One region of the Bacillus sp. N6 genome, then DNA from elsewhere that is predicted to be linked to it. Evidence: riboswitches for the same ligand, from Rfam matches in the RefSeq annotation. Region 1 holds a riboswitch; the other holds the start of a gene.
What was found. Region 1 has a riboswitch for S-adenosylmethionine ahead of ACUXVC_RS27155 (bifunctional O-acetylhomoserine aminocarboxypropyltransferase/cysteine synthase). Riboswitches for the same ligand answer to the same signal wherever they lie in the genome.
Positions count from the first base shown of each region.

Region 2: linked by a shared signal. The riboswitch ahead of ACUXVC_RS02045 (cyclase family protein) and the one ahead of ACUXVC_RS27155 (bifunctional O-acetylhomoserine aminocarboxypropyltransferase/cysteine synthase) in region 1 are both predicted to bind S-adenosylmethionine.

Region 1 covers NZ_CM127843.1:5,261,163-5,267,363, reverse strand. Annotated here, with positions in the region: gene ACUXVC_RS27175 (FMN-dependent NADH-azoreductase) at 1-613, shown strand, start outside; gene ACUXVC_RS27170 (transcriptional regulator YeiL) at 676-1,347, opposite strand; gene ACUXVC_RS27165 (YjjG family noncanonical pyrimidine nucleotidase) at 1,455-2,150, shown strand; gene ACUXVC_RS27160 (chloride channel protein) at 2,196-3,425, opposite strand; SAM riboswitch class I at 3,746-3,850, shown strand; gene ACUXVC_RS27155 (bifunctional O-acetylhomoserine aminocarboxypropyltransferase/cysteine synthase) at 3,943-5,241, shown strand; gene metA (homoserine O-acetyltransferase MetA) at 5,225-6,130, shown strand.
Region 2 covers NZ_CM127843.1:383,461-389,661, reverse strand. Annotated here, with positions in the region: gene ACUXVC_RS02060 (MFS transporter) at 1-1,235, shown strand, start outside; gene ACUXVC_RS02055 (nucleotidyltransferase domain-containing protein) at 1,249-2,031, opposite strand; gene ACUXVC_RS02050 (PRK06851 family protein) at 2,144-3,253, opposite strand; SAM riboswitch class I at 3,403-3,515, shown strand; gene ACUXVC_RS02045 (cyclase family protein) at 3,601-4,233, shown strand; gene ACUXVC_RS02040 (hypothetical protein) at 4,368-4,748, opposite strand; gene ACUXVC_RS02035 (ATP-binding protein) at 4,978-6,201, opposite strand, start outside.

The DNA.
Region 1 (6,201 bases):
ATTCGTTAAAGCAAACAACCGTCCAGCGGAACAAGCAGTTAGTGTAAAATTATATGAGGCATTTTTAGCAAACTATAAAGAAGCACACCCAAATGATACAGTAGTAGAACTGGATTTATATAAAGAAGAATTACCATATGTAGGTGTAGACATGATCAATGGTACATTCAAGGCAGGTAAAGGATTTGATTTAACAGAAGAAGAGGCAAAAGCAGTAGCAGTTGCTGATAAGTATTTAAATCAATTCCTAGAAGCTGATAAAGTTGTTTTCGGCTTCCCATTATGGAACTTAACGATTCCAGCAGTGCTACACACATATATTGATTATTTAAACCGTGCTGGTAAAACGTTCAAATACACGCCAGAGGGTCCAGTTGGCCTAATCGGTGATAAGAAGATTGCATTATTAAATGCACGAGGCGGCGTATATTCAGAAGGTCCAGCAGCTGAGGTAGAAATGGCTGTTAAATATGTAGCAAGTATGATGGGCTTCTTCGGCGCAACAAACATGGAAACAGTAATTATTGAAGGACATAACCAATTCCCAGATAAAGCGGAAGAAATCATTGCTACAGGTCTTGAAGAAGCAGCTAAAGTAGCAAGTAAATTTTAATTAAAATTATAATCGTCACTCGAAAAAGCAGCATTAACATGTAAACGTTAATGCTGCTTTTTTTATATTTTTAGTTCATCAGCAAGTTTTTTTAATTGAATTCGATCTCGTATGTAATAGGTTCTTCCGTCTTTTTTTAAGTAATTTTGTTGGCAAAACTGATTTAATACATATAAAAGATGACGGTAGCTGACATTTAAATATTCCGAGGCCTCAGTATGCTTTTCTATATAACAATTATTTTGTTCTGTTAATAAAATAAAAGCAGCTAATCGATTTTCAAAAGGATAACTATAGTTTTTTGCGTAATTTTCAGTGCGAGTAATTGTCTTTTCTCCAATAAATTTGCATAAGTGCTGTAAAAACGTTGCATCTTGTAATAAAAGTTGCTGACAATCTTTAAGAGGAAGTGCCAAACAAACACAATCTTCTAGTACTTCAACGGACTTAGTAATATTTTCTACTCCTATTAATCCTAATTCCCCGATAAAAGATGGTGCTTGAATAAAATTAATTAATGAAACCTTCCCGTTTTTATGACTCATATATATTTTTGCTTTCCCAGAAATTAAGTAATAGAGATAAGGGAGAGCATTTCCTTCGCTACATATCATCTCTTTCGTTTGAAAAGAATGCAGCTCTACATATGGCAAGACATGAAATGAAAATAGGGTATGGAATTGATGGATTTGCATGTATTGATAAATTTCTTCCTCATTTTTGCTGATTTTCATATTTTCACCCCTATGTATAGTATGAGATATCTCCTATTATCTTTACAAGAAGGAATGATACGATTTATGTAAATTTGTTTTTGTAGAAAAGAGAGTGTGATGAATTTATGAAAAAATATAAAACATTGCTATTTGATGTAGATGATACATTATTAGATTTCCAAAAGGCTGAAAAAATGGCTTTACGGGTGCTTTTTGAAGAGAAGGGAATCCCTTTAACAGACGAGATAGAGGCTCGTTATAAAAAAATAAATAAAGGTCTTTGGGATGCTTTTGAAAAAGGTGAACTATCACGCAAGGAAGTTATAAATACACGATTCTCTCTGTTGTTTCAAGAGTATGGAGAAGAAGTAGACGGAATATTACTCGAAAATAATTACCGTAACTACTTAGAAGAAGGAAATCAACTCATGCAAGGTGCGTTTGAATTTATAAATCAAATTCAAGGGGAGTATGAGTTGTATATAGTGACAAATGGTGTTTCTAAGACGCAAGATAAACGTTTGCGTAATGCAGGGTTACATTCATTGTTTAAAGATGTTTTTGTTTCGGAAGATACAGGTTTTCAAAAGCCGATGAAAGAGTATTTTGATTATGTTTTTGAACGGATTCCTAACTTTGCACCTGAAGAAGGGCTGATTATTGGTGATTCATTAAGCGCTGATATTAAAGGTGGATATGTAGCGGGAATTGATACTTGTTGGTTTAATCCAGAAAGGAAATTAAATGATAGTGGGATTATACCGACATATGAAGTGCATAATTTTGAGGAGTTAGAAGCGTTATTAAAGCAGCATGTGTAATAAAAAAATAGGCAGTGGAGCTTTCGTCCCCACTGCCTATTTTTATTAATTTTTATTTTCGTTATGTTTTGGGAGTGGAAAGGCATTCCCGATAGCAGCTGCACCAAGCATGGGCAATAGTAAATTAAGCGGGAAAAACATAAGTAATAGTAATGTTATAGCTATTGGCTTTCGTAACGCATAGCTTGAAATTGCTGTCGTTACGATAGCAACGGATGCTACTGGATCTATAGGAAGAATAGATGCTATAGCGTATCCAATACTTGATCCGGAAAATATAATTGGGAATATATGTCCACCCCGCCACCCTGTGTTCAAACAAACGGCAGTAATACACAACTTTAAAATCCCTGAAAGAAGTAGTATCCAAAAAGATAAATGGCTCCATTCAACAACTAACTCTTTTAATTGATGTTCCCCTGAAAATAATGTGTACGGAAGAAAAGTTCCTGCAATTCCTAATAAAATGCCACCGATAATTCCGAGTGTCAGCTTGTATTCCCTAAAAGGGTGAATTAACTTCTCTAATGTGAATTCTAACTTGAAATAAAAGAAACCAACTATAGCACCGATACTAGCAAGTGGAAGAAATGCGATCCATTCATTGAAAGAAAGTGCACCTTCCCCGAAATCAACAATAAAGGATCCACGATTATCGAGTTTACTCAGTAGTAAATAAACAGAAAAACCTGCGAAAGTAGTAGCTAAGTATACAATTGCCTTTTTTCCTTTAGAAAAAGCAGCAATTTGTTCCCCCTCATTTTCATTCGGTGCTAAATAACCGAATAATGGTGCGTTAAAAATGACACTTAAAGTAGCGCCAATTCCAATCTCGGTTAGCTCATTCATACCCTTTAAGGCAAATTTAAAGCGATCCCCTACCCATGTGCACAGTCCGCCTATAATTCCAACTAGTGCGGCTTCTGGACCAAGACTAGCTCCGAAAATTAAAACAATAATCGCTGTTAAAGTAGCCTGATGGACAAAGCGATATTCGATTCGACCAGTTTTTTTATATTCAGTCATCACTTCAGGCATAAGGCGTGGATATATACCGAAATATTTTTGTGATAGACCAACGAGGCCCCCGCCAATTATTGTTACGCAAAGGGTGTAATAAGAGGGATAAGAGAGAACTTCAGGCAAGTATCCCCAAATAAAGTGGATTCCAATATTTATTGTGACTAAAAATAACCAGACTGTAGCTCCTACTATAGATCCTAGAAGAATGCCATATAGAGCAAGTATGTACTGCATATCTTTTTTATTTTTCATGTTATACCTCCGTTATGTAAATCTCAGTAGGGAAAAAGTGAAATATACTAGTGGAAAATGGATTGAATATATATAGTATCTTTTTGAGAGGACCGCCTATTCAACATATAGGCTGAATTTTAGAGAATTTGAATTTATAGGTTAAATTACTTATTTAATTTTATAGACTGATTTGAGTTTTTTAAAGGTCTTTTTTGAAATAGACTAGAATATATTTCTTTTGTTGCTTTATATGAAACTGTTAACATTTATTTTAGAACATTCAGAAAAACTGTTTGACATTAGGAAATTATTGCTATAAAATCAACGGTAATTGCATAGTCTTATCAAGAAAAGGTGGAGGGACAGGCCCGATGAAACCTTGGCAACAGCCGTATAACGGAATTGTGCCAAATCCTGCAGGTAGTAATCCTGAGAGATAAGAAAGAGCCTTTAGAGCGTGTTTTCAAACTGCTCCTTTCTTGTTTTCAGGAAAGGGGCAGTTTTTTATTTTGTATAAAAGAAAGGAGAATGAGAGATGGGAGAATCATGGGGAAAAGGAACGATTTGTGTGCAAGGTGGCTATACGCCAAAGAATGGTGAACCACGTGTTTTACCACTTTATCAAAGCACAACGTATAAATACGATACTTCGGATGATTTAGCAGCTCTATTTAACTTAGAGGCAGAAGGATATATTTATACGCGTATTGGAAACCCTACTCTAGCCGCATTTGAGCAGAAGTTATCAGATTTAGAAGGCGGTGTAGGAGCTGTTGCAACGGCTTCTGGGCAAGCAGCTATTATGCTCGCAGTTTTAAATATTTGTAGTAGTGGGGATCATTTACTTTGCTCTTCAACTGTTTACGGGGGAACGTTTAATTTATTTGGGGTGAGTTTACGTAAGCTTGGCATTGATGTTACGTTCTTTAATCCAAATTTAACGGCAGATGAAATTACGGCACTTGCTAACGATAAGACGAAACTTATCTATGCAGAATCATTAGGAAATCCAGCGATGAATGTTTTAAATTTCAAAGAATTTTCAGCTGCCGCTAAAGAATTAGAGGTACCTTTTATCGTTGATAATACATTAGCAACTCCTTATTTATGCCAAGCGTTTGAATATGGGGCAAATATTATTGTTCATTCTACGACTAAATATATCGATGGGCATGCGAGCTCTTTAGGCGGTATTGTAATTGACGGTGGAAATTTTGATTGGACAAATGGAAAATATCCTGAGCTTGTTGAACCAGATCCAAGTTATCACGGTGTAAGTTACGTTCAAAACTTTGGTGCAGCAGCATATATTGTGAAAGCACGTGTTCAACTATTAAGAGATTATGGAAATTGTATGAGCCCATTCAATGCATATATTAGCAATATTGGCTTAGAGACTTTGCATTTACGAATGGAGCGTCATAGCGAAAATGCTCTGGCAGTTGCTAAGTGGCTTGCTAATCATGAACGTATTGAATGGGTGAATTATCCGGGATTAGATAGTAATGAAAATTACTCGTTAGCACAAAAGTATTTGAAAAAAGGTGCTAGTGGGGTTTTAACATTTGGTATTAAAGGGGGATTAGAAGCAGCAAAAGAATTTATCGCAAATGTAAAACTAGCAACTCTTGTAACGCACGTAGCTGATGCACGAACTTGCGTTATACATCCCGCTAGTACGACGCATAGACAATTAAATGCTGAAGATCAGCGTTTAGCTGGTGTTACATCTGATTTAATTCGTTTATCGGTTGGTATAGAAGATGTTTCTGATATTATTGCAGATTTAGAAGCAGCTCTAGTTGGAGGCAAAACACATGCCGATCATAATTGATAAAGATTTACCGGCTCGCAAAGTGTTGCAAAAAGAAAATATTTTTGTAATGACGAAGGAGCGGGCAGAAACACAAGATATACGCGCTTTGAAAATTGCTATATTAAATTTAATGCCAACGAAGCAAGATACAGAGGCACAATTACTTCGCTTAATTGGAAACACACCGTTGCAATTAGATGTTCATTTACTTCATATGGAATCACATCTGTCTCGTAATGTAGCGCAGGACCATTTAACGAGCTTTTATAAAACGTTTCGTGATATTGAAAATGAAAAATTTGATGGGCTCATTATTACAGGAGCACCAGTTGAAACTCTTTCTTTTGAAGAAGTAGATTATTGGGAAGAGCTTAAACGTATTATGGAGTATTCAAAAACGAATGTAACATCTACGCTCCATATTTGCTGGGGGGCACAGGCTGGTTTGTACTATCATTATGGTGTTCCAAAGTATCCCCTTAAGGAAAAAATGTTCGGTGTATTTGAACATGAGGTTTGCGAGCAACATGTGAAATTGTTACAAGGATTTGATGAATTGTTTTTTGCTCCGCATTCTCGTCATACAGAAGTACGAGAGAATGATATTAGAGAAGTGAAAGAATTAACATTGTTAGCAAGCTCTGAAGAAGCAGGTGTTCACCTTGTTATTGGGCCAGAAGGAAGGCAAGTTTTTGCCCTTGGACATAGCGAATATAGTTGTGAGACGTTAAAACAAGAATACGAACGAGATCGTGACAAGGGATTAAATATTGATGTGCCAAAAAACTATTTTAAACATAATAATCCAGATGAAAAGCCGCTTGTTAGGTGGAGGAGTCATGGTAATTTATTGTTTTCTAATTGGTTGAATTATTACGTGTATCAAGAAACCCCTTATATATTGTAAAGAAAGATTGTGTAACACGTGGCAACGTTTTCCTTGTAAAGATTAACTTATATTTTTCCGAATGTTCAAAA
Region 2 (6,201 bases), 470 kb from region 1:
TTGTTGTTTTTATTTGTTGGCTAGCCATTTTAGCTGATGGATATGATTTAGGTATTTACGGTGCCGTTCTACCAAAGCTCCTAGAAGACAAAAGCTGGGCGCTATCACCAGCGCATGCTGGTACAATTGCAAGCTATGCTTTATTTGGGATGTTTATTGGGGCTATTCTAGTTGGAACGATTACAGATCTAATTGGGCGTAAATGGACGCTTATATGCTGTTTAGCACTTTTTTCTATCACAATGGGTTTAGCGGCTATCGCTCCTTCTCCTGAGTTATTTGGATTATCTCGATTTATAGGAGGAATCGGATTAGGCGGTGTTATCCCAACAGCTTCAGCACTTACTGTTGAATATTCACCAAAAAAAAAGCAATCTTTTATTTATGCTCTTATGTTTACTGGCTATCCTTTAGGTATCGTGTTAGGTGCTATTTTGTCCATGCTTATGTTAGAAGATTTCGGATGGAGAATTATGTTTGGTATCGGAATGATTCCACTACTCCTCATTCCTTTCATTATTCGCTATTTACCCGAGTCCATTCAATTTTTATTATCACGTAATCGCCAAGAAGAAGTGAACCAAATTCTTAATCGTTTTCAAATTGAATTTCATGTAAAAGATAAAACTCATCAAGACCCCTCTACTATACGAAAGAAAAATGGATTTTTTACTTTATTCTCAAAAGAATACATAAAAGCAACGCTACTTTTTTGGATCACTTATATAATGGGAATGTTTTTAATATATGGTTTAAACACTTGGTTACCACAGATGATGCGCCAGGCAGGATATCCTCTTGGGTCTAGTCTGTCATTTCTACTTATGCTAAATATTACCGCCGCTATCGGCGCATTATTCGCTGGAGCAATTGCTGATCGTATAGGAGCAAAAATTGTTATTAGCATCTCTTATCTTATGGCAGCCATATGTATCGGACTATTAACAATCAAACCATCTGTTACAATCATTTATCTTTTAATTGGCCTTGCTGGTATTGGATCAGTCGGTATTACTCAAATATTAAATGCATATGTAACACAATACTTCCCATCACATATCCGAGCTACCTCCTTAGGCTGGGGACTGGGGCTTGGCCGAGTTGGTGCAATTGCTGGCCCAATTCTCGTCGGTATTATTATGACAATGCAATATGACTTAGCATGGAATTTTTACTTATTCTCCTTTGCAGGTCTTATCGCAGCTATATCTGTTTTCTTCATTCCTACAAAATAAAAAGAGCACAAACTTACTTGTGCTCTTTTTCATATGCTTCAAACAACATATCTCGAAACAATGTATTTAAACTCTCAATATCGATTCCTGATCCCTTTTCAATTCCTTTTACATATTGCTGATAGTAATGAATTTGTTCTTCTAAAAATTGATTTAGCACCTTAATTTTCAATCCAACATCTAATTCAGTACCTGCTTTTTTCTTTATTAACAACTTTTCAATTTCATCTAATACGCTACGTTCTAATGATAATTCTTTAATCAATCGGTCAAATTCTACAGGAGGTAAGGTCGTTTTCTCTTCTAGCCACTTACAAGCTAAAATGGGACGTAATACATAAAAGTACTTTTTCAGCTTTACATTCTCACCTTGCAAAAATTCACGATAATTTTTCGACGCCATATGTAAATAATGATATATCGTTGCTTTTGGATCAAAATTCTTCTCACTCATCTGTTGAAGTAGTTCTGGAAAATTAGAGTTTTTCGAATAAAAAATTGGTGATCGAATCCACTCAAGTAAAGCAGGATTCGACTTCGCGAATAGTTGCAACGCCTTTTTAATATCCCAACCACTTATATCTAAATCATCACTAATTGGATATTCAATTACATCTCGTTTGTCATGAATTGATAAATACCATTCTACCGGGTGTATATAAACAAACCTAACATCATAATCGCTATCTTTCGATGGAAAACCCCAAGCACGACTCCCTGATTCTACCGCAAATAAAATTTTCACATCATTCTCTTTTTCAATTCTTTCTAACTCCAACTCGATTTTCTCTCTCATTGCATAACACCTCCATTTTTTGATTATTTCCTTGGAAATTCGACAAATACAATACTAATTTTACTACATACCAAAAAAACTGTCAGAAATTACTGACAGCCTAATGAAACGTCTATTGTTGCTTTTCGATTACAGTAGTAGCAATTCGTTCAAACTCTTTTTGAATCTCCTCTTTATATGCATCTACTATTGAAAAATCCATAGCAGCAATATAAATTCGTTCTAATTTATCACGAACCGATTTTGCTTTCGCTAAGAAAGACATCGCCTCATTCATTTTTGCTTTATATTGAATGGAGACATCACGAATTTCCTTCGCATATTTCTCATCCGTCCCTGGCGTAACAATAAGGGCATACATATCAATAATTTCATCACCCTCGCGACTTGGAAAATATTCATGTGGTGCGGTGCTATCAAAAATTGCAAATCCTAATTCTCTTACGATAACCATATCAAGACTATTCGGGTCAAATCCGCAATGATATACTTCAACTTCAAACCCTTTTTCTTCAGCTGCCTTAGCTAACTTTTTGAGCATCGTTGATTTTCCAGAGCCTGGGCGCCCTTTTATAAAATAACGATGTGGTAACCCTTCTGTTAAATTAGGAACAAAATCAACTGCTCCTTTCGGTGTAGCAGCTCCTAAAAAACGATGTTTTACAAGCGATTGTCTCCCGCTTTTATCTGCAAATAATTTCTGGATTAGCTGATTGGTTAGTTCATTTGCTTTATTAAAATCTATATTATCAATATATATCTTCTCCCACTCATCATGTATAACCAATGCCTCTTTAAAACGTGCGTAAGCAGACTGAAAAGCTTTGCTTGCTTCTGAAACAAATCTTTCAATTTCTAACTTCTGCTTTCTTAGTTTATCTGAGTCCCAAGCAATTCCTAAATTTATATACTCTTCAACAACTCCTGGCATTTTTGGCTCAATAACATGCGGCGATGTCCCATCAACAATTCCTACTTTTAATTTTGGGATAATTACACCATCAACCGATTTATTATCAGAAGAACAATGTAAAAATTCAATATCATATCCTTTTTCAATCCATTCACGACCTATTGCCTTTATTAAAGAAGATTTTCCCGTTCCTGGGCCACCCTTTAAGATAAATAATCTGTCTAATCCTTTTAAATTCTCTTCGTATAAATTGTGAAATCCCCTAGCTGTATTACCACCAGCATAATAATTTAATATATTTCCTGTCACTGCACTCACTCCTTCGCAGCATTCTATTTACATAAGCTACAATATGCGAGCAGCTTTATTTGGGTGAATACCTATTTTGTATTGCACGAAAAAAGGAAATGAATTACAATTTAACTATCGGAAAATTCCGATTTTAAAAACTGAATACTTCTTTATCAAGAGAGGCAGAGGGACCGGCCCTTTGAAGCCCAGCAACCTCAGTTTATACAAACTGAATAGGTGCTAATTCCTGCAAAATGCATTGCATTTTGGAAGATAAAACTCAACTAGCATGTAAAGCTCATCTTTCTTGATACTGAAGGATGAGCTTTTTATTATTTGAAAAACATATATTGGAGGTATGTAAAATGAAAGTAATTGATCTATCGCAAACATTTGAAAATAATATGTCTCAATTTCCTGGAACACCTAAAATACAACTAGAAGCTGTTACAAGTGTTGAAGAATCAGGCTATCAAGTTACAGATTTTCATTCTGTCGTTCATGTTGGCACGCATTGTGATGCCCCTGCGCATTTTATTTCAGGCGCAACGACCATCGATCGATTACCGCTGGATCAATTTGTAGGCGAAGCTGTTCTTATAGATGTAACACATATTCAAGAGCGAAAATTACCTAAGGCAGTATTGCATAATACTCACATAAAAGAAGGTGATATTGTTATTTTTCATTCTAATCTATCCACAAAATGGAATACAGAAGCTTATGAGAAGGAAGCATTTTATCTTTCTGAAGAATTAGCTAAAGAACTAGTGCGATTAAAAGTAAAATCTATCGGTTTAGATTTCATTTCTCCTGATGAAGTCACAACAGAAACATCACCGATTCATCACATATTACTAGGGAATAATATTTATTTAATTGAAAACTTAACAAATCTAGATGCTATCGAAGCAAAACGTTTCTTTTTCTCAGCAGCACCTTTAAAAATTAAAAATAGTGACGGTGCTTTCGCAAGAGCATTTGCTGTTATATTTTAAACACAACCTATAAAGTGAACCTTTAATCAGTGGAGGTTTTGTTCATCCCACACCTAACTTCTTTGCTTCCGCTGAATTTTGAAGTGGGGGTCTTACTGCCCAGCAAATAGCGGGATTAAAAGAAGCAAAGGCCACTACTGGTCTTTGCTTCTATATTTTCTATTTAAATTAAGAAAGAATTGTTCCACACGAGGACGCACCCAAGCTAAACAATCTATCTCTTTCTTCTTTGTGCAAGCTATCTCTTCTCCATCTACCATTTCAACAAGTTCTAGTTCTAACAGTTGCCTCGTGAATGCTAACATATTCACTTCTTCGGATGGATACTCTTCTTTTAATTTCTCCTCAATTTCTCCCAATAAAAAACCGTCACGCATCATTGCCAATGCATCAATCCAAAGTGGCGGCATTTCATATTTTTCTCCTGTAATTGTATCTTTTACAATATAATTCTTTTGCTCTTTTCGAAATTGAATCGTGTGTAAACATACAGTCGAATTTAATGTTAATTCCATCATACCACCTCTTTCATAATATCTGCATAGAAAAAAGGATGCGCGTGCACCCCTTCTTATCTTTTCATAACACTACTGAACCGTTACATGAGCAATCAATCTCATGTCGATATTTTCCTCCATTATAAACGAAGTATTTTATAAAAAAAACCCTTCTTGAAACATTTTATAAAATGTTTATATTTACACAACAAGAACACTTTTCTGAAAAATCTTTTCTCCCAATACATTAAACGGTCGGCAGAAAAATTTCTACTTTCGTTCCTACTCCTAGACTACTTTGGATCGTGATACTCCCTTGATGTTCCTTAATAATTTTATATGTAATCATTAATCCAAGTCCTGTACCAGTCTCCTTTGTTGTGTAAAACGCCTTGCCGATTTTTTCTAATTTATCATTCTCTATACCAAATCCTTGGTCTTCAACAGAAATACACAAATGTCCTTGCGTTTTTTGATATGCACGGATATGAATTTCTCCGCCCTCTGGCATTGATTCTATTCCATTTTTAATGATATTTAATAACACTTGTTTTAATTGCTTATCATCACCGTTTATAGCCGGTAAATTCCCATCTACTTGTATATGACATTTAACTCTATATTGCGTTGCATAACTTTCCATTAGATGCACAACATATAGAAGGATATCTCGTATATTACACCTTTCATAATTTGTTGGCTTTGGTTTTCCTAACAACATCAATTCACTAACAAATCCATTAACCCTTTCAATTTCTTGTAGCATAATGTCGTAGCTCATCGTATCAGTTGGATTTCTTTCTTTTTGCATTTGCGTAAACCCTTTTAACGCTGTTAGCGGATTTCGAATTTCATGGGCAATTGTTGTAGACATAGTCCCAATCACAGCTAAATTTTCCGTCTCTTTCATATTGTTCATCATTTCAACCACTGTTCTTACATAAGATTGAAATCGTTTTAATAAAGAATGTGAAATAATGAAATAGAATATACATAAAACAAGTGGAATTACCACTTTTAAATCTTGTAATAGCAATGTGAAAAATACGTACTTTCCAATTACACTAAAGGACACTAAATAAAAGTATTTTCTATTCACGAAAACTGGGGCAAATAAAATTAATAACATTTCTACCATACTACCATGTTCAAAAGGTCTATCCGTTCGCAAATAAATCATTAAATTATTCACAAGATTGATAAACATGTACCCAAATAAAAATAAATATTTTACAGAATATACATACCCTCTTTTTTGAAGATATATAGAAATAGGAAATAATGCTATTACAAATATAGGCACACCTATCCCAAGACTACCTTCTGGCCAACCTACCGCTGTTCCACTAATATTCATAGCAGGATATACAAAATAATATATAGCGTCATATAAAAAGAATATAATATAAAATAATAATATAAATACCTTTAAGGCTCTTCTTTCTTCATAAATCAAGCTCTTGTATTTATT